One region of the Rahnella inusitata genome, then DNA from elsewhere that is predicted to be linked to it. Evidence: predicted binding sites of a transcription regulator. Region 1 holds the regulator's gene; each other region holds the start of a gene.
The links. The regulator Fur, encoded in region 1, represses iron uptake genes when iron is present. The targets are predictions, from matches to a motif close to ATAATAATGAGAACNACTATCAA.
Positions count from the first base shown of each region.

Region 1 (4,846 bases):
TCAGGGCTTCGTTGAGCCGTCTCTGGTCGCTGCTCAGGCAGAAGTCAGTGTGCAGTTCGAACGTGAAGGTTACTTCTGTGCCGACAGCCGCTATTCAAGTGCTGAGCATCTGGTGTTCAACCGCACCGTCGGCCTTCGCGACACCTGGGAAAGCAAACCCGTCGCCTGACTGAAATATCACGTCTGACTCAACGCAGCTTCGGCTGCGTTTTTTTATGTCTGGAAAATGGTGCGTTTGATTTTCATCGCGAATTAATGTGTTTTTGATGGTCACTTTTTAGCTCCCTGATTTAACCACTTTATGAATGCTGAAACGTGTAAAGTATGTGATTATTTATTTTAACTCTCTGAAATTATTGTTATTTACTATTTTCTGGCTGTTTAATCCCTCCTGAGTCGTTTCTGTTACACTTTTTCATCTTTATGTGCACTTTGTCATACTTCAGAGAACAATGATTAATTACTCATTGATAATTCGCGTCGCGAAAAATACTCTTAACCTGCTTTTTACGGTTACGCCTCTGGCGGCCGCTTTTAATACCCGTTTGGGTTTTGCACCATCTTTTTTAGTCAAAATGAGGAATTTCTATGCACAAGCACCTTAACCGGGGCAGGGGATCGGCTTATCTGAAACCTGTGATGTACACTCTGGCTGGCACCTTACTGGGTGGCGGAATGACTTTTTCTCAGGAAGTCAGAGCGGAAGGCTTTATTGATGATTCCACGCTGACTGGCGGAGTTTATTACTGGCAGCGCGAGCGTGATCGCAAAGATCTGAATAAGACTAAAGAAGAAACCCGACCTGATGGCTCGAAAGTTACGGTCAACAACCCTGATTACGATAAATATGCCACTAACCTTTCTCACTCCACCGCCAACCTGAATCTGGATTTCTCCTCCGGTTATGCGTGGGATATGTTCGGTATCGACGTCGCAGCTTTTACTGCGATTGAGCTGGCTGAAGCCAGCGACAGCGGCCACCCGAACGAAATCGCGTTCTCTTCCAAAAACCACGCCTACGACGAAGATTACTCCGGCGATAAGGGCGGGGTCAGCCTGTACAAAGCCGCGGGTAAATTTAAATATGGCGGTTTCTGGGGACATGCGGGTTACATCCAGCCTACCGGGCAGACGCTGATCGCTCCGCACTGGAGCTTCATGCCGGGCACCTATCGCGGCGCGGAAGCCGGTTATAAACATGATTTCGGCGAACCGGGCGAGCTGAGTTTCTCTTACATGTGGGCGGACGAATACAAATCGCCGTGGCATCTGGAAATGGATGATTTCCGCCAGAATGACAAGAAAACCGGTGTCTCCTACATTCATTCCCTCGGCGCGAAATATGATTTTAAAAATGATTTCGTCCTCGAAGCGGCCTATGGCGAAGCGGAAAGCTACGTCGATCAGTACTTTGCCAAAGCGTCCTATAAGGCCGATCTGCTGGGCAATCCGCTGACCACCAGCTACCAGTTCTACGGTGCGGAAGACCGCATCAGCGACAAGAACGATCCGAACAGTTTGTATGACGGTCTCGCCTGGTTGCAGGCGCTGACATTCGGCTACACCACAGGCCAGTTCAACTGGCGTCTTGAAGGGACGATGGTCAAGGCAGAAGGGAATCAGGGGTATTTCCTGCAGCGTATGACACCGACTTATTCCTCATCTAACGGTCGTCTTGACGTGTGGTGGGATAACCGTTCTGACTTCAACGCCAACGGTGAAAAAGCGGTCTATGCCGGGGTGTTATACGATCTGGCGAAATGGGATCTGCCGGGCTTCGCGGTGGGCGGTTCTTACGTTTATGCATGGGACGCCAAGCCTAGCACCAATGCGGCTTATGACCAGAGCCAGCGCCTGAAAGAGAGCGCCTGGAGTCTGGACGCGCTGTACACCATTCAGGAAGGCCGCGCCAAAGGCACGCTGTTCAAACTGCATTACACCCAGTACGACAACCATTCGGATATCCCGAGCTGGGGCGGTGGTTACGGCAACATCTTCCAGGATGAAAAAGACGTCAAATTCATCGTTATCGCTCCATTCACTATTTTCTGAGGTCGCCATGTCGATGAATAAATTACTGATGATCGTTGTTACTTGCGTTTTCCTTGCAGGCTGTGCTCCGACAACGGCGCAAAAAGAAGACACCAAATTGCGTGAGGCCTACAGCGTCTGTATCAACAAGGCGGAAGGATCGCCAGACAAAATAGCCTCGTGCCAGACGGTTCTTGACGTCCTGAAACAGGAAAAAGCGCACAAGCAATTTGCCGAACAGGAAACAGTGCGGGTGGTGGATTACCAGCGCTGCCTTACCGCGCGTAAAACCGGGGACGGCCAGGCTTACGCCGACGACTGCGGCAAAATCTGGCAGGAAATCAGAGCGAATAATTCTCCTAAACCAACGAATTAAGGATGAGGTTGGAGATGGAAAAAATTCAGACTCAACGCACTGGCATCATTATGATGATACGCCAAAACCGCAAATTACCGGTGATGTCTGGATAAGCTCAGCCTCTGCCGAGGGGGCAGGCTTTCGCCGCGCAGAGCCGGTCACCGATAAGCTTTAAGCGAAACCGCATGAGGCTAAAAAAAAACGAAACCCCGGTTCTCCGGGGTTTTTTATATCTGATGTTCAGCGCTCAGGCCAAAAAAAAACCGCTTTTCAGCGGTTAGTTAAGGCTTTACGTTGACGGCAACTTCACCGAACCGGGCAGATTACTGCGCGGGTTTATCATTGTGCAAAGAATCATCTTCGCGGCAATCGCCTGCTTCACAGTGGCCGTACAAGTACAGGCTGTGGTTGGTCAGTTTGATGCCATGTTTCTTAGCGATTTCACGCTGACGACCTTCGATATATTCGTCGCGGAATTCAATCACGCGGCCACAATCTAAGCAGATCAGGTGGTCATGGTGATGTTGCTGGGTCAGTTCGAATACGGATTTGCCGCCTTCGAAGTTATGACGCGTTACGATACCGGCGTCATCAAACTGGTTCAGAACACGGTAAACCGTCGCCAGACCAATCTCTTCACCCATATCAATCAGTTGTTTGTACAGATCTTCCGCACTCACGTGATGACCTTCCGGCGCTTGCAGCACTTCCAGGATTTTAAGGCGCGGAAGCGTGACTTTTAAGCCGGCTTTCTTCAGTGCGGTGTTGTTGTCAGTCATGCGGATTCAGTCCTGTTACTATGTGCTAATCAAGTTGAGGCATGGAGCCTGTGGCATCAGCGGCACAAAAATGTTCGTTTAGGATCCTTCGTTTAACGGAAGTGTGCCGATCCCCTAAACGATTGCCTGTTAATAAAGATCACTAAATGCCGGTCACATCAGAGAATGCAACGACTTGATCGATAGAAAAAACAGATGAACTCAGTGTACCTTGATACTACTGAAAGTAACAATTTTGTTGTGGCTAAATTGTTAATTTCAGTAATAGTTTGGCCCTTCAATTGTAGAATAAATCCTCAGGGCCAACAGGGTTTTTAGCCAATAATTTCTGAAAGGCTTAATTCTTCTGTAATTTGCTTAACCCACGCATCAACGCGCTCATTGGTTAATTCAGGTTGACGGTCTTCGTCAATCGCCAGTCCGATGAAGTGTTTATCATCGGCCAGACCTTTAGAGGCTTCGAAATGATAGCCTTCTGTTGGCCAGTGACCCACAATCACCGCGCCGCGTGGCTCAATGATGTCGCGCACGGTGCCCAGTGCGTCACAGAAATATTCTGCATAGTCTTCCTGATCGCCACAGCCAAACAGCGCAACCAGCTTACCTTCGAAGTCGATCTCTTCCAGGCTTGGGAAGAAGTCATCCCAGTCACACTGGGCTTCACCGTAATACCAGGTTGGAATACCGATCAGCAAGATATCGAATTTTTCCAGATCCTCTTTGCTGCTCTTCGCAATGTCATGCACCTCAGCAACATCTTTACCCAGTTGTTTCTGGATCATTTTTGCGATGTTTTCGGTGTTACCTGTATCGGATCCAAAGAAGATTCCTACTACGGCCATAAGATGTCTAACCTCTTGTTCTCAATGATAAGCCCTGCATTGCAGGCAATAATAACGCTGATAATAGCAAACTTGCGGGGCGGAGAATATGCTTCCGCTCGCCTTCTTAACTGACGAATAAGTTTATCGGCCAAACTTTTTAAGTGTTATCGCCTTCGTGTCTTTTGAAAGTCTGTCTTTAACCTCAAAGTTATTGAGGTTAAAAGCAAAGTGAAGAAATAATCCGACACACTCCTTAAGTTTAAGCACGTCCAGCCGATAGATGATGCGAGAGCAATCTCAACATAATAAAGAAATCGATGCCCGGAGAGGTGTTCAAACATGTCCAGAGGCACCCGTCCGCTGGTTACGTGTCTTGATTCTCCGCATCCCCCTCAATCCTCAGACCAGAAACAGTCATGTTTCGAGAGAGGCATATCGTGCAGTTTTTGAAAAACATTACCATCAGGACCGCTTTATTAATCATTCTTGGCGTTTTTTGCGTCATGTGGGCCGGTGTATCGCTTTACACCGTCAACTCGCTTAACACATTGACCCAAAACACCAGGAACAGTTCCGAACTCGTCAACAATATGGCGCTGATCAGCAAAGGAAATGATCAGTATTTTCGCACCGTCACCCGCTTGAGCCGAGCCGTCTCACAGCTTCAGGCCGATCCGACCAAAGGGCCGGAAATTTTTGATACCGCAAAACAGTCTCTCGATGGCCTGACTCAGGCTCTGGCGGGATTTAAAGCCGCGGCACATCCGGGCCTGGAAGAATCTGCAGTTCAGGAGTTGCTTGCCAGCTGGGAGAGTCTCGTTGCCCAGGGTGTCACCCCGTTGTTTGAGGCTGCC
Region 1 covers NZ_CP065024.1:3,744,496-3,749,341, reverse strand. Annotated here, with positions in the region: gene glnS (glutamine--tRNA ligase) at 1-169, shown strand, start outside; gene chiP (chitoporin ChiP) at 589-2,052, shown strand; gene chiQ (ChiQ/YbfN family lipoprotein) at 2,066-2,407, shown strand; gene fur (ferric iron uptake transcriptional regulator) at 2,713-3,168, opposite strand; gene fldA (flavodoxin FldA) at 3,483-4,010, opposite strand; gene I2123_RS17570 (methyl-accepting chemotaxis protein) at 4,430-4,846, shown strand, end outside.

Region 2 (4,846 bases), 1.5 Mb from region 1:
CTGAGCAGGGTGTTGATCCGCTGGCGTTGGAAAATGCCTTGCCGGAGAAAGGGCTGAGTTTCCGCACTCTCATCGACCGCACGCGTAATACCTGGCACGCCAACAAAGGTGAATATGATTTTTCCCATGAAGTGAAAGAGGCGATGTCAGGTTGTCTGGCCTGCAAAGCCTGTTCCACCCAGTGCCCGATTAAGATTGACGTACCCGGCTTCCGCTCGCGTTTCCTTCAGCTTTATCACACCCGTTATCTGCGCCCGGCGCGCGACCATGTCGTCGCGAGCGTTGAGAGTTATGCGCCGCTGATGGCCAAAGCACCGAAGCTGTTTAACTTCTTCCTGAAACAGCCATGGGTGCGGGAAATGAGCCGTAAAAGCATCGGCATGGTAGACCTGCCTTTGCTGTCTACACCGACGCTCCGTGAGCAACTGCTGGGGCATCGTGCCAGCACGATGACGCTCGAACAGCTGGAGAAAATATCTCCGGCGCAGCGCGGTGAATATGTTCTGGTGGTGCAGGATCCGTTTACCAGTTTTTACGATGCGCAGGTCGTGGCTGATTTCATCCGGCTTATCGAAAAACTGGGTCTGAAACCCGTACTGCTGCCGTTCTCACCGAACGGTAAAGCGCAGCACATTAAAGGCTTCCTGCAACGCTTTGCAAAAACCGCTAAGAAAACTTCTCAGTTCCTTAACCGTGTAGCTCAGTTAGGCATGCCACTGGTGGGAGTCGATCCGGCGCTGGTGCTGTGTTATCGCGATGAATATAAGGAAATTCTCGGGGATGCCCGCGGTTCGTTCCAGGTTCAGTTGGTACACGAATGGTTAGATACGTGGCTGGCAGAACGTCCACCACAACAGCAGAGCGGTGAGCCCTGGTATCTGTTCGGACACTGCACTGAAAGCACGGCGTTGCCAACCAGCGGTAAGCAGTGGGGGGATATTTTTGCCCGCTACGGCGCTAAGCTTGAAAATGTCGGCGTGGGCTGCTGTGGAATGGCCGGAACTTACGGTCACGAAACCAAAAACCTGCAAAACTCGCTGGGAATTTACGAGCTCTCATGGCACACGTCCTTACAGCGTCTGCCGCGTCAGCGCTGCCTGGCGACCGGCTACTCCTGCCGCAGTCAGGTCAAACGTATTGAAGGCAACGGAGTCCGACATCCTTTGCAGGCTTTACTGGAAATCATTCCCTGATACATAAGGAAGCACGATGTCATTTTGGAAAAGAACCACCACCCTTGATGCGCTCAATGCAGGTAGTCAGGGATGCATGGTCGGGCACGTAGGAATTGTGTTCACCCAGCTGGGCGAGGATTTTCTTGAAGCTACAATGCCGGTGGATGAACGTACGACTCAGCCTTTCGGTTTGTTGCACGGTGGGGCATCCGTTGTACTGGCTGAAACCATGGGCTCAATGGCGGGATATCTGTGCAGCGAAGGTACACAGACGGTGGTTGGCGTGGAAATCAATGCCAGCCACATGAAGTCAGCGCGGGAAGGGCATGTCCGTGGGGTATGCCGTGCATTACGCGCCGGTCGTCGCAGCCAGGTCTGGCAGATTGAAATTTTCGATCAGCAGGGCGGGCTTTGCTGTGTATCCAGACTGACAACGATGGTTATCGATAGATGATCTGAGTGAATGAGTCAGGCAGGTAGAAAACAGAAGGGGCGGACAGGCTGAAAAGTTGTCCGCCTTTTTTATTCGCAGTATTCATCAGCTAACGCATTGAAACGCAATCAAAGATGATAGGGGACGCGTTTGGCAAAGTCTGTTTGGAAGGCTGTCGCTTTTTCCCAGATGCCCATCATGGCATAATACTGACAAATGAGTTTGAGCGTATGCCGCGCAAAATGGTAGCTCTGAACACGGAAGAGTTCGCAACGACCGACACTGTTTATTTCCAGTATCAGGCGGTTATGCAGTTTGCATAACGCATGCAGATAACTGTGATCATCCCCGTTTTGCAGGCATAAATTGGCCATGTCCAGACAAATGCTGTTGAGGCGTTTTAGCTGGCAGAGGTGTGCGTCAGGGCGGCGTAAGGCGGCATCCGCCATATAGAAATCCACGGTGGCATCGCGGACACTGGATTTGTATTCGTCGATCTTACTCTGCAACCACGCATTTACCGATTGAGCCATTCTCAGTATTCCGGTTTATCTTAATGATAATCATTATCAAAGAACGAACATCATATTGTCAAAAAATAACCGGATCAACGTTTTCATCGGTTTTTTCATTTTTCCGCGAAAATGAGTAAACAAAAAGAGCCTTATTATTGCGTTTAGGGTGAATTCATAAATAGGCATTTCCGATGAATGTTTTATAATAGACCTAATGAAAGCTATTAAACCATGATCTTTATAAGGTTAATTTTGCGTTTTTTAACAAAAAATTGACAACTTATTCAATCAGTTGATGGTTGCGGTGTTCAAGACCCGCTGGCAACCAGACCCAAAGCCGATGCACATTGAGTGGCGTTCCTCGTGGGTCATCGCTATACCCTCTTAAAACAAGAGGTTGAAGTGATAAATGTTATCACTAGAATAGAGACAATAGGTCTTGTCTATGACCGTAAAACTATGAGGTAAGACAGATGCAAACTGAAACTGTCGGCTCGTTCTCTTTAGACGACAACGTTTGGCAAGGCGTGATCCTGACTGATGCTGCGGCGAAACAGGTGAAAACCCTGATGACCCAGGATCCAGAAGTCAAAGGTCTTCAGCTCTCGGTGAAACAATCGGGCTGCGCTGGCTTTGGCTACGTTCTGGATTTAACCAAACAACCGGCCAGCGATGACCTGGTGTTTGAGCATGACGGCGCTTTGCTGTTTGTTCCGCTGAAGGCGATGCCTTTCATCGACGGAACCGAGGTGGATTTCGTCCGCGAAGGGCTGAATCAGATATTTAAATTCAATAATCCTAAAGCTCAGCATGCCTGCGGGTGTGGCGAAAGTTTCGGCCTGTAAGCACCGGCCGTTTTTAAGATTATTGTAAACAAAGCGATGTAACCAACATGTCACGAAGCAACGTAGAAATTCCAGACGATGTGCAGTCTTGGGTCGGCGAGGGAACGAATTATAAAGAAGGGTTCTTTACCCAGCTGGCAACCGATGAACTAGCATCAGGCATCAACGAAGATGTGGTTCGCGCGATCTCCGCGAAACGCAACGAACCTGAGTGGATGCTGGAGTTCCGTCTGCAGGCTTATCATGCTTGGCTGAAAATGGAAGAGCCGCACTGGTTGAAAGCGTATTACACGCCTCTCGATTATCAGGATTATAGCTATTATTCCGCGCCATCTTGTGGCAGCTGTGATGATACCTGTGGTTCTCAGCCAGGTGCTACGCAACAGCCACCCGCAGATTCTCACGGCATTCCGGCGCTTGATGGTAAAAATTACCTGACCAGCGAAGTGGAAAAAGCCTTTGAGCAGTTGGGTGTTCCGGTACGTGAAGGGAAAGAAGTGGCCGTCGATGCAATTTTCGACTCCGTTTCTGTTTCCACGACGTACCGTGAGAAGCTGGCGGAATCCGGCGTCATTTTCTGCTCATTCGGCGAAGCCATTCACGAATATCCGGATCTGGTTCGCAAATACCTCGGTACCGTTGTGCCCGCGCAGGATAACTTCTTTGCTGCGCTGAACGCTGCGGTCGCCTCCGACGGCACCTTTGTTTACGTTCCAAAAGGCGTGCGCTGTCCGATGGAGCTGTCGACCTATTTTCGTATCAACGCGGCCAAAACCGGTCAGTTCGAACGTACTATCCTGATTGCCGACGAAGGTAGCTACGTCAGCTACATCGAAGGTTGTTCAGCACCGGTGCGTGATACCTATCAGCTGCACGCCGCCGTCGTCGAAGTCATTCTGCATAAAGACGCTGAAGTGAAATACTCCACCGTGCAGAACTGGTTCTCCGGCAGCAAAGACAGCAGCGGCGGGATCCTCAACTTCGTGACCAAACGTGCATTGTGCGAAGGCGCAGGGTCGAAGATGTCCTGGACGCAGTCTGAAACTGGCTCTGCGATCACCTGGAAATACCCAAGCGTTATCCTTAAAGGCGATAACTCGATTGGCGAATTCTTCTCCGTTGCGCTGACCAGTGGCAAGCAGCAGGCAGACACCGGGACCAAGATGATTCACATTGGTAAAAATACCAAATCGACGATCATCTCTAAGGGTATCTCCGCAGGTCACAGCCAGAATAGCTATCGTGGTCTGGTGAAGATTCTGCCGGGTGCTGAAAATGCCCGTAACTTTACCCAGTGTGACTCCATGCTGATCGGTCCGGACAGCGCCGCGCATACCTTCCCGTATGTCGAAGTGCGCAATAACACCGCGCAACTGGAGCATGAAGCCACGACGTCTAAAATCGGTGATGACCAGCTATTCTATTGCCTGCAACGTGGTATCAGCGAAGATGACGCGATTTCCATGATTGTTAACGGTTTCTGTAAAGATGTCTTTTCCGAGCTGCCGCTGGAGTTTGCTGTCGAAGCACAGAAACTGCTGGCGATCAGCCTTGAACACAGCGTCGGGTAATTCCGGCGTCTTTTCCTGTCGTTGCTACGTGGTGTGACGCGGCGACGAACAGGTTTGAGTTCAGCACAGTCAAAGCATAATCAGAATTATGAGCGCGCAGGCGCAAACTCAAGGATACGTATGTTAAGCATCAAGAATTTGAAGGTCCGTGTCGAAGAAAAGGAAATTCTTAAGGGACTTGATCTGGAGATCAAACCGGGAGAAGTACACGCCATCATGGGCCCGAACGGCTCAGGTAAAAGTACACTCTCCGCGACGCTGGCTGGCCGTGAAGATTACGAAGTGACCGAGGGTTCCGTAATGTTCA
Region 2 covers NZ_CP065024.1:2,209,483-2,214,328, forward strand. Annotated here, with positions in the region: gene ydiJ (D-2-hydroxyglutarate dehydrogenase YdiJ) at 1-1,193, shown strand, start outside; gene I2123_RS10385 (hotdog fold thioesterase) at 1,210-1,629, shown strand; gene I2123_RS10390 (hypothetical protein) at 1,737-2,141, opposite strand; gene sufA (Fe-S cluster assembly scaffold SufA) at 2,597-2,968, shown strand; gene sufB (Fe-S cluster assembly protein SufB) at 3,016-4,539, shown strand; gene sufC (Fe-S cluster assembly ATPase SufC) at 4,660-4,846, shown strand, end outside.
Region 2: sufA (Fe-S cluster assembly scaffold SufA) is a predicted target of Fur. The motif match lies at 2,526-2,548, and genes of this name have one in related genera.

Region 3 (4,846 bases), 500 kb from region 1:
AGCGCCGTAATCTGGTGCTGCGTTTGCTGGTCGATCAGAAAGTTATCGATCAGGAACTGTATGACATGCTCAGCGCGCGTCCGCTCGGCGTCCAGCCGAAAGGCGGCGTGATTTCACCTCAACCGGCGTTTATGCAGATGGTGCGTCAGGAGCTGCAGGCCAAGCTCGGTGACAAAGTGCAGGACATGTCCGGGGTGAAAATCTTCACCACGCTGGATCCGATTTCACAGGATGCGGCGGAAAAAGCGGTCGAAGAGGGCATTCCGTTACTGCGTAAGAAAAGCGGCCTGAATGATATCGAAACCGCGATGGTGATCGTTGACCGTTATACCGGCGAAGTGCGCGGTATGGTTGGCGGCGCGGAAACGCAGTTTGCCGGTTTCAACCGTGCGATGCAGGCACGTCGCCAGGTCGGTTCTCTGGCTAAGCCAGCGACCTATCTGACTGCACTGTCGCAGCCGGACAAGTACCGCCTGAATACGATCCTTGCCGATCAGCCGCTGAACCTTAAACTGGCGAACGGTCAGATCTGGTCACCGAAAAATGATGACCATCAGTTCCGTGGTCAGGTTCTGCTGGTGGATGCGCTGGCGCGTTCCATGAACGTACCGACGGTAAACCTCGGGATGGCGGTGGGCCTCGATAACATCACTAAAACGCTGATTGATTTGGGCATTCCAAAAGAATCCCTCAACCAGACGCCGTCGATGCTGCTTGGTGCGATTGCGCTGACGCCGATGGAAGTGGCGCAGGAATACCAGACCATTGCCAGCGGCGGTAACAAAGCGCCACTGTCGGCGGTGCGTTCGGTGATTGCCGAAGACGGCACCGTGCTGTATCAGAGCTTCCCGCAGGCGATCCGCGTGATCCCGGCCCAGGCGGCCTATCTGACGCTGTATGCGATGCAACAGGTTGTGCAGGAAGGGACTTCGCGCGCGCTGGCGAACAAGTTCCCGAAACTGCATCTGGCGGCGAAAACCGGAACCTCGAACGAACTGCGTGACAGCTGGTTCGCCGGTATCGATGGCAATCAGGTGGCGATCACCTGGGTTGGGCGTGATAACAATGGCCCGTCTAAACTCTGGGGCTCGACCGGTGCGCTGGTGCTGTACGGACGTTATCTGGAAAACGGCACGCCACAGCCGCTGAATCTGCAAATGCCGGAAGGCATCAGCACCATGAATATCGACGGCAGCGGCAACTTTGTCTGCGGCGGCGGTGGCTCAGGTATGCTGAGCGGTGGCGGGGCAACGCGCTCCATCCCGGTCTGGACCGATTCACCGGATGCGATGTGTCAGGCTTCCGTCAGTGCGGTTCAGCAGCAACAACAGCAGCAGATGCAGCAGCAACAGCAACAACAGCAGCAGCCGTCTCAGGGGCAGACGCCGCAGTCTCAGGATGAGAAAAAAGACAGCAACGGCGTGGCGGGTTGGATCAAGGATATGTTTGGTTCGAATTAACAACCGTCTGATTCAATAAGCTAAAAAGGGCGCGATGAAAATCGTGCCCTTTTTTATTTGTTATCCTTAACCAAAATTGACTCACGCTGTTTTACATTCTCTTCAAACCGGCTACATCCATTCCCGTTTAATTTATAGGCACTTTTACCCATATTTAACATGGGGATACTTTTTATTCACTCAGCCAATGTATGAGGTAAATACGCTTGCAGATGCGCAAGCATTGCGCATATTATGCGATGTTCATAATAATAATTATCGTTTACATTCCCATTAATAAACACTCCAGAGATAACGCAATGGCTTTCCAGCGCTCCCTTTCTTCACCCAAAGACGTCTTTACGCGTCGCACACTGGCTTTAACGATTACGGCGGCATTGAGCTCAACGTCTCTTTACGCAGGCGCGGCAACCGCTCCGGCAAAAGAAGACACCATCAATGTCACCAGTTCAGCCGCTGCTGAAGCAGCACCGGAATCTGCGTGGGGCCCTGCGGCAACGATCGCCGCAAAACACAGTGCAACCGGGACGAAAACCGATACGCCACTGGTGAAAACCCCGCAGTCAATTTCCGTCGTGACCCGTGAAGAAATGGACATGAAACAGCCTGCTTCCGTAAAAGAAGCGCTGGGCTACACGCCGGGCGTTTTCGCCAGCCGTGGCAGTTCCTCCACTTATGATGCGATCGCTATTCGTGGTTTCACTTCCGTGAACACCAACCAGTATCTCGATGGCATCAAACTTCAGGGTGACAACTACTCTGAAGTGTCGATGGATCCGTATTTCCTTGAGCGTGTTGAAGTGCTGCGCGGGCCGTCTTCCGTGTTATACGGCAAGAGCAACCCTGGCGGCGTGGTCAGCATGGTCAGCAAGCGTCCGACCACTGAACCGCTGAAAGAAGTGCAGTTCAAAATGGGGACAGACAATCTGTTCCAGACCGGTTTTGATTTCAGCGATGCAATTGATGACGACGGCGTGTATTCCTACCGTCTGACCGGCGTGGCGCGCAGTCAGGATACTCAGCAGGAGATGGCGAAAGAAAAACGCTACGGTATCGCGCCGTCTTTCACCTGGCGTCCTGATGACAAAACCAACTTCACCTTCCTGAGCAACTTCCAGAATGAGCCGGATGCCGGTTTCTACGGCTGGTTACCGCGTCAGGGCACCGTGGTGCCGTATTACGACGCTAACGGGAAAGCGCATAAGTTGCCGACCGACTTCAACGAAGGCGAAGAAAGCAACAAGATGTCCCGCAATCAGAAAATGGTCGGTTACAGCTTCGAACACGGCTTTAACGACACCTGGACCGTGCGTCAGAACCTGCGTTACACCAAACTTGATACCCAGTACAAAGGCGTTTACGGTACTGGTTATGTCGGGAATGGCGTGATGAGCCGCGCGTACGTGCAGTCAAAAGAGAAACTGGCTAACTTCGACGTGGATACCCAGGCGCAGGCTAAATTTGCTACCGCTGATGTCGATCACACCCTGCTGATGGGCGTGGATTACATGCGTATGCGTAACGACATTGATGCCGATTATGGTTCCGCCAGCAATCTGAGCATGAGCAATCCGCAGTACGGCAACAGCAATGTCTCCCTGTACTTCCCGTATGAAATCCTGAACCGTCAGGAGCAAACCGGTCTGTACGCGCAGGATCAGGCGGAATGGAACAAGTGGATCCTGACCGTTGGCGGTCGTTATGATTTTGCCAAAAGCTCGACGTTTACCCGTTCAAGCAACAGCGCTACGCAAATTAATGACCAGCAGTTCACCTGGCGCGGCGGTTTGAACTACCTGTTTGATAACGGCATCTCCCCGTACTTCAGCTACAGCGAATCCTTTGAACCGACAGCCGGTTCTAACAAGGATGGAAAGCCGTTTGATCCATCAATCGGTAAACAGTACGAAGCGGGTGTGAAATACATTCCGAACGATCGTCCGATCAGTCTGACGGCAGCCGTATATCAGCTGACGAAAACCAAAAACCTGACCAATGATCCTACCGATCAGACGAATACCTTCAGCGTTCAGTCAGGTGAAATTCGTTCCCGTGGTCTGGAACTGGAAGCGAAAGCCGCACTCAACGCCAACATCAACATGACGGCGTCTTACACCTATACCGATGCGAAGTACACGCACGATCTTGCTTATGAAGGCAAACGTCCTGCTGAAGTACCGGCGAATATGGCCACACTGTGGGCGGATTACACCTTCCACGAAACCGCACTGAGCGGCCTGACCGTCGGTTCCGGTGTGCGTTACTTCGGTTCAACCTCCAGCTTCTACACCACGGGCGACAAGACTAACGAAGCCTTTAACGTTGCCGGTTACACGCTGGTGGATGCGACGATCAAATACGATCTCGCGCGCTTTGGTCTGCCGGGCTCTTCCGTTGGCGTGAACGTCAATAACCTGCTGGATCGCGAATACGTGGCAAGCTGCTACCGCGATTATGCCTGCTACTGGGGCGCGGAGCGTCAGGTGGTCGCCACAGCAACATTCAGATTTTAATAGTTAGTTTGCATTAACGCTGTGAAATCCGGGCACGCTGGTCGTGCCCGTTTCCTATTCAACTCATCGTCAAATCCGGATGTAAACGAAGAAAATCTTATGGCTGATAACAACGTACACCCGTCCACATCGCTGCCAGAAAGCGTATTCCGCCTGCAAGACGTCAGTTTTTCAGTGCCCGGACGCACGCTGCTGGCGCCGCTGTCGCTGACGTTCCCGCAGGGAAAAGTCTGTGGCCTGATTGGTCACAACGGCTCCGGTAAGTCGACGTTGTTAAAAATGCTCGGACGGCATCAGTCCGCCACGGCTGGCACGATTTTCCTCAACGACACTCCGCTTTCGCAGTGGGACAGCAAAGCCTTTGCGCGTCAGGTGGCGTATCTGCCCCAGCAGCTTCCGGCGGCAGAAGGCATGACGGTGCAGGAACTGGTGGCGATTGGCCGCTATCCGTGGCACGGCGCGCTCGGTCGTTTTAAGCATCAGGATAAAGAAAAAGTCGAAGAAGCTATCACGCTGGTTGGTCTGAAACCCTTTGCCCATCGTCTGGTGGACAGTCTCTCAGGCGGCGAGCGTCAGCGCGCGTGGCTGGCGATGATGGTGGCGCAGGACAGCCGCTGCCTGCTGCTTGATGAGCCGACGTCTGCGCTGGATATCGCGCATCAGAAAGACGTGCTGGCGCTGATCCAGCGCCTGAGCCGCGAGAAAGGCTTAACGGTGATCGCCGTCCTGCATGACCTGAACATGGCGGCGCGTTATTGCGACCAGCTGATGGCGTTACGTGGCGGCGAAATGATAGCCCAGGGCGCACCGGAAGAGATGATGCGCGGCGACGTTCTCGAACAAATTTATGGTATTCCGATGGGCATCCTTCCG
Region 3 covers NZ_CP065024.1:4,245,891-4,250,736, reverse strand. Annotated here, with positions in the region: gene mrcB (bifunctional glycosyl transferase/transpeptidase) at 1-1,460, shown strand, start outside; gene fhuA (ferrichrome porin FhuA) at 1,760-3,973, shown strand; gene fhuC (Fe3+-hydroxamate ABC transporter ATP-binding protein FhuC) at 4,073-4,846, shown strand, end outside.
Region 3: fhuA (ferrichrome porin FhuA) is a predicted target of Fur. The motif match lies at 1,495-1,517, and genes of this name have one in related genera.

Region 4 (4,846 bases), on a different contig from region 1:
CAATAATCACCGTCAGTTCGCCGTGTGGAATAACGATATTCAGTTCCCTGATCACCACTTTCTTGTCATAGCTCAGGGTCAGGTTTTCACCCTGCAACGGAGCGTTCGGGCGGTCTGTGTTCATCATTTTTTGCGTGACTCACGAATTAATAAGCCAATCAGGTAAATACCGCCGAGGCTCACGGTCAATACCCCGACCGGCAATTGATAAGGAAGGAAAAGTCGCTGGGTGGCGACGTCGGCCGCCAGCAACAGCAGTGCGCCGGTCAGCCCCGCAATCAGCAGCGGCTGTGACTGATTGGGACACAACCGGCGGGCAATCTGCGGGGCCACCAGCGCGATAAAGGAAATGGGACCGGCGACGGCGGTAGCGGCGGCCGTCAGTCCGACACCCGCCAGCATGAGCCACAGCCGCGTGCGCTCTACCGGCACGCCGAGCGCACGCGCCATATCGTCGCCCATTTCCAGCAAATGCATTCGTCGTGAAAGCAGCGCCGCCAGCGCCCACGCCAGAATAATCAGCCCCAATACGGGCAGACTTTTGGCCCAGGTGATGCCGTTGAGCGATCCGGCGCTCCATAATCCGGCGGTCAGCGCCGATTCCAGAGAGGCCGAAATCACCAGCCAGGTATTGCCCGCGACCAGCAGTGCGCGTACGGCAATACCGACAATAATCAGGCGGAAGGTTTCAACGCCGTTGCGCCACGCCAGCAGATAAACCACCAGCGCCGTCAGCAATCCGCCCGCCATTGCCCCAACGGTAATACCGGCAATCGCGCTGTTAAACAGCACGATCGCGACCAGTACGCCGCTGTAGGCACCGGTATTGAAGCCAATGACATCAGGGCTGCCGAGTGGATTGCGCATCAGCGACTGGAAAATCGCGCCGCTGGCCGCCAGCGCTGCGCCTAAAATCAGCGCCATCGCCACACGCGGCAGCCGCCACTGCATGACGATTACCATCAGGTTATGTGGCCCTTCTCCGCGCAGGGCGTCGATCACCTGTAAAGGCGTGAGCGACAGGGTACCGCTGCCCAGACCGTAAATGGCCAGAGCGGCGCACAGGATGATCAGCAAAATGACAGTCAGCATTTGTCGCGAAAAGAACACTAAATGGCGTGAACGGGTCATAACAGCGGTGATTGTCGTCATCTTCAGCTCCGCTTCATCAGGTGGCGGTTTCGCACCAGAAGAATCAGCACCGGTGCGCCGATAAATGCCGTCACGATGGAAACACGCAGTTCACCCGGCACCAGCAGCCTCCCCGCGATGTCCGCCGTCAGCAGCAAAACAGGCGTCAGCACCAGCGTCCACGGCAATATCCAGCGCGGATCCGTTCCGGCCAGATGTCGGGCGATGTGCGGCATAATCAGTCCGACAAAGGCAATCGGCCCAACCGCCGCCGTGGCGCTGCCGCACAACAAGGTCACGGCCAGCAGACCGCAAAGCTGGGTGGGCACAATGCGGGTGCCAAGTGCGGTGGCGAGATCGCTGCCCATGCTCAGGTTATTGAGCGCGCGGGTCATCAGTAAAGCGAGAACAGCGCCGCTAACGACAGGCAGCGTCACGACACGGATCACCGCCATACTGCGAATATCCAGCGAACCGGCCTGCCAGAAACGCAACTGATCAAACACCAGCGGATTAAGCAAAGAAAGGCCGGACGAAAAACCTTCCAGCACTGCGCCGAGTGCCACGCCAGCCAGCGTCAGGCGGATCGGGCTGACTTTTCCGCCGCCCACCGCACCGATCAGCGCTACTATCAGCGTCGCTGCCAGCGCACCGGCAAACGCAAACCACAAATACTGGCTGACGTCGGTCGCACCAAAAAAGGTCATACCCACCACCACGGCAAAACCTGCACCGGCATTGACGCCCAGAATGCCAGGATCGGCCAGCGGATTGCGGGTCAGAATTTGCATCAGCGCGCCGGAAAGACCGAGTGCCACGCCCGCCAGCAACCCGGCCAGCGTGCGGGGCAGGCGCGCATCGCGGATGATCACGCAGTCGGGCAGCAGGGTACATTGGCCCTGTAATGCTGCGATCACCGTATGCAGCGGAACAGATTTCGCGCCAATCAGCAGACTTAATAAAATCACGATGGCCAGCAGGACAATTGCCAGCAGCATGAAAAGCATCCGACGCAGTAATGCCTGCGAGCGCATCGGTTGCCGTGAGTTTTCCGGGGAGGAATAGGGGGCCGAGGGTTCAGTAAGAGACCGTGACATGATGAGTAAAAGCACCAAAGTTAATCTTAATGATATTTATTATCATTATCTATTGCGTTTGGCTATGGTAGCATGAGTTATCCCGCAATAGCACTACATTGACTGTGCCTTTTACCCCTATGTGACGCATTGATAATGAACAAGCCCTCGATTTTACTCGATTTTTCCCTGCTGAAAACGCACGCCACATTTCGCGCCGTCTTCTGCGCGCGCTTTATTTCTATTCTGGCACTCGGCCTGCTCAGCATCGCCGTGCCGGTCCAGATTCAGTCCATGACCGGTTCGACCTTGCTGGTCGGGCTGTCTGTCACGCTGGCCGGAAGCGGCATGTTTATCGGCTTGCTGATGGGCGGTGTGATGGCTGACCGTTACGAGCGGCGCCGCCTGATCCTGTTTGCGCGCAGCACTTGCGGGCTGGGATTTGTCGGGTTGTGCATCAACGCGGCGCTGCCGGTTCCTTCGCTGACGCTTATCTACCTGCTGGCGGTGTGGGACGGTTTCTTCGGTGCCGTTGGCGTCACGGCGCTGCTGGCGGCGACGCCCGCGATTGTCGGAAGGGAAAATCTGGTGCAGGCCGGGGCGATCAGTATGCTCACCGTACGCTTCGGCTCGATTCTTTCACCGGCTATCGGCGGGCTGGTGATCGCCAGCGGAGGTGTGGCGTGGAACTATGGTCTGGCGGCGCTCGGAACCGGTCTGACGCTCATTCCGCTGCTGCGTTTACCGCAGCTGGCGCCGCCGGTGCAAAAGCGTGAACATCCGCTGCGGGCGCTGATTTCCGGTTTCGCTTTCCTGCTGCAAAACCGGGTGATCGGCATGGTAGCGCTGGTCGGCGCGCTGCTGACGATGGCAAGTGCGGTGCGGGTGCTGTATCCGGCGCTGTCCGGAATGTGGCAGGTCAGCGCCTCAGAACTTGGGCTGATGTACGCCGCCGTACCGCTCGGGGCGGCAGTCGGTGCGCTGACCAGCGGACGGGTGGCGAATGTTGCCCGGCCTGGCTGGCTGCTGCTGATGACCGCCATCGGCGCATTCGTGGCCGTCGGCCTGTTCAGCCTGATGCCGTGGTTCGGCCTCGGATTAGCCTTTTTGGTTATCTTCGGTTATCTCAGCGCCATCAATGCGTTACTGCAATATGCCCTGATCCAAAGTCTCACGCCGGATGATTTCCTCGGCAGGATTAACGGCCTGTGGACGGCGCAGAACGTGACGGGGGATGCGCTCGGCGCGCTGCTGCTGGGAGCGATGGGATCGGTGATGTTACCGGCCATCACTTCGGCGAGTTTCGGTTTCACGGCGGCGTTGCTGGGTGTGGTGCTGGCATTTGCGATGCGGGCGTTACGGCATACCGTGACGGGCGGGCAACAGGCTCAGCCTGCGCCCGCCGCTGCGGTCAGTGAGAAGTAAACAGCGTGTCCAGCCGCGTCAGCAGGTTGCTGGCGCTGTAATAATCCAGCCGGAAGGTGTCATTACCCAGTGCATAAACTTGTTTATGCTGAACCGCCGGAAGATGGGCCAGGAAGTGGTTTTCCATCAGCCGCTGCGTATCGCCGTCGTCGCCCGAAAACAGCATCAGGGTGTTGCCGTTCAGGCCTTCTGCCATGTTTTCCCCTGACAGCTGCACGATATCTTTTCGCACGCCCTGACTCTGGCTGCCGTGAAAATTGTCCGGCACTGTGGCCAGCGTAAACCCGAGTTCATGCAGCAACTGTCCCTGCGGGGAAGCGGATGTCCACAAATTGGCGGCCTTGCCATCGGGGCGATAGACCATCGCGGAGACCGGCTGGGCGGGCAATGTCAGCTGTGTTTTCAGCTGTTTAACCCGCTCATCAAACTGCTTCACCACGGCGGCGGCCTGCGCTTCATGACCGGTGGCTACGCCCAGTTGTCGCGCCAGTTCCTGCCAGCTTTTGTCGTCATAATTGACCACCAGTACCGGCGCAATCGCCGAAAGCTGGTCGTACAGTTTCAGTGCAGAATCCCCACCGGTGGCTGAGATGATAATGAGGTCAGGTGCTTCCCCGGCAATGGCTTCGGCATTTGGCTCGCCGATATACAAACGCTGCACCTTACGCTCTGCGGCGATCTGGCCCCACTGGCGGAAAAAGCCCTGCGCGTCCGCAATCCGGCTGTTCGGGCTGGTTGCACCGCTGGCGATCACCGGCGCATCAATGGCCAGCAAAGTACCGGTGACGGTCACGCTGGTGGAGACGATGCGTTCAGGCGCATGGGCCAGCGTAATGCTGCCGTGTTCAGTGTTTATCTCACGAGGCCAGCCGGTTCCGGCGGCCAGACAGGCCTGTGTCAGCAGGGCGAAAAGCCCGCCCGCGAGGGTCAGACGTTGGAGCAGGGTATTCTTCATTAAAGACAATCCTTCACGATAGCGTACTGATAAATAGCCGTTTTTCGGTGATTCTACGTGCCCTGAAATCAGGAAAAAAGCGCAAGACTTCAGGTTTCTATGATTGACACACGTAAAACCGGCGAGTAGTTTACCGCCATCAGATGCAAATGATAATCGTTATTATATTCATTATCATTTTATTAACAGGAGTCGACTGATGGATGCTGTAGTGACGGATGGCAAAAGCAACGGAGCAGGGCAGGTCGGGGAGCAGTGC
Region 4 covers NZ_CP065025.1:387,607-392,452, reverse strand. Annotated here, with positions in the region: gene I2123_RS23600 (ATP-binding cassette domain-containing protein) at 1-124, opposite strand, end outside; gene fepG (iron-enterobactin ABC transporter permease) at 124-1,092, opposite strand; gene fepD (Fe(3+)-siderophore ABC transporter permease) at 1,155-2,129, opposite strand; gene entS (enterobactin transporter EntS) at 2,364-3,632, shown strand; gene fepB (Fe2+-enterobactin ABC transporter substrate-binding protein) at 3,619-4,587, opposite strand; gene I2123_RS23575 (isochorismate synthase) at 4,787-4,846, shown strand, end outside.
Region 4: entS (enterobactin transporter EntS) is a predicted target of Fur. The motif match lies at 2,252-2,274, and genes of this name have one in related genera.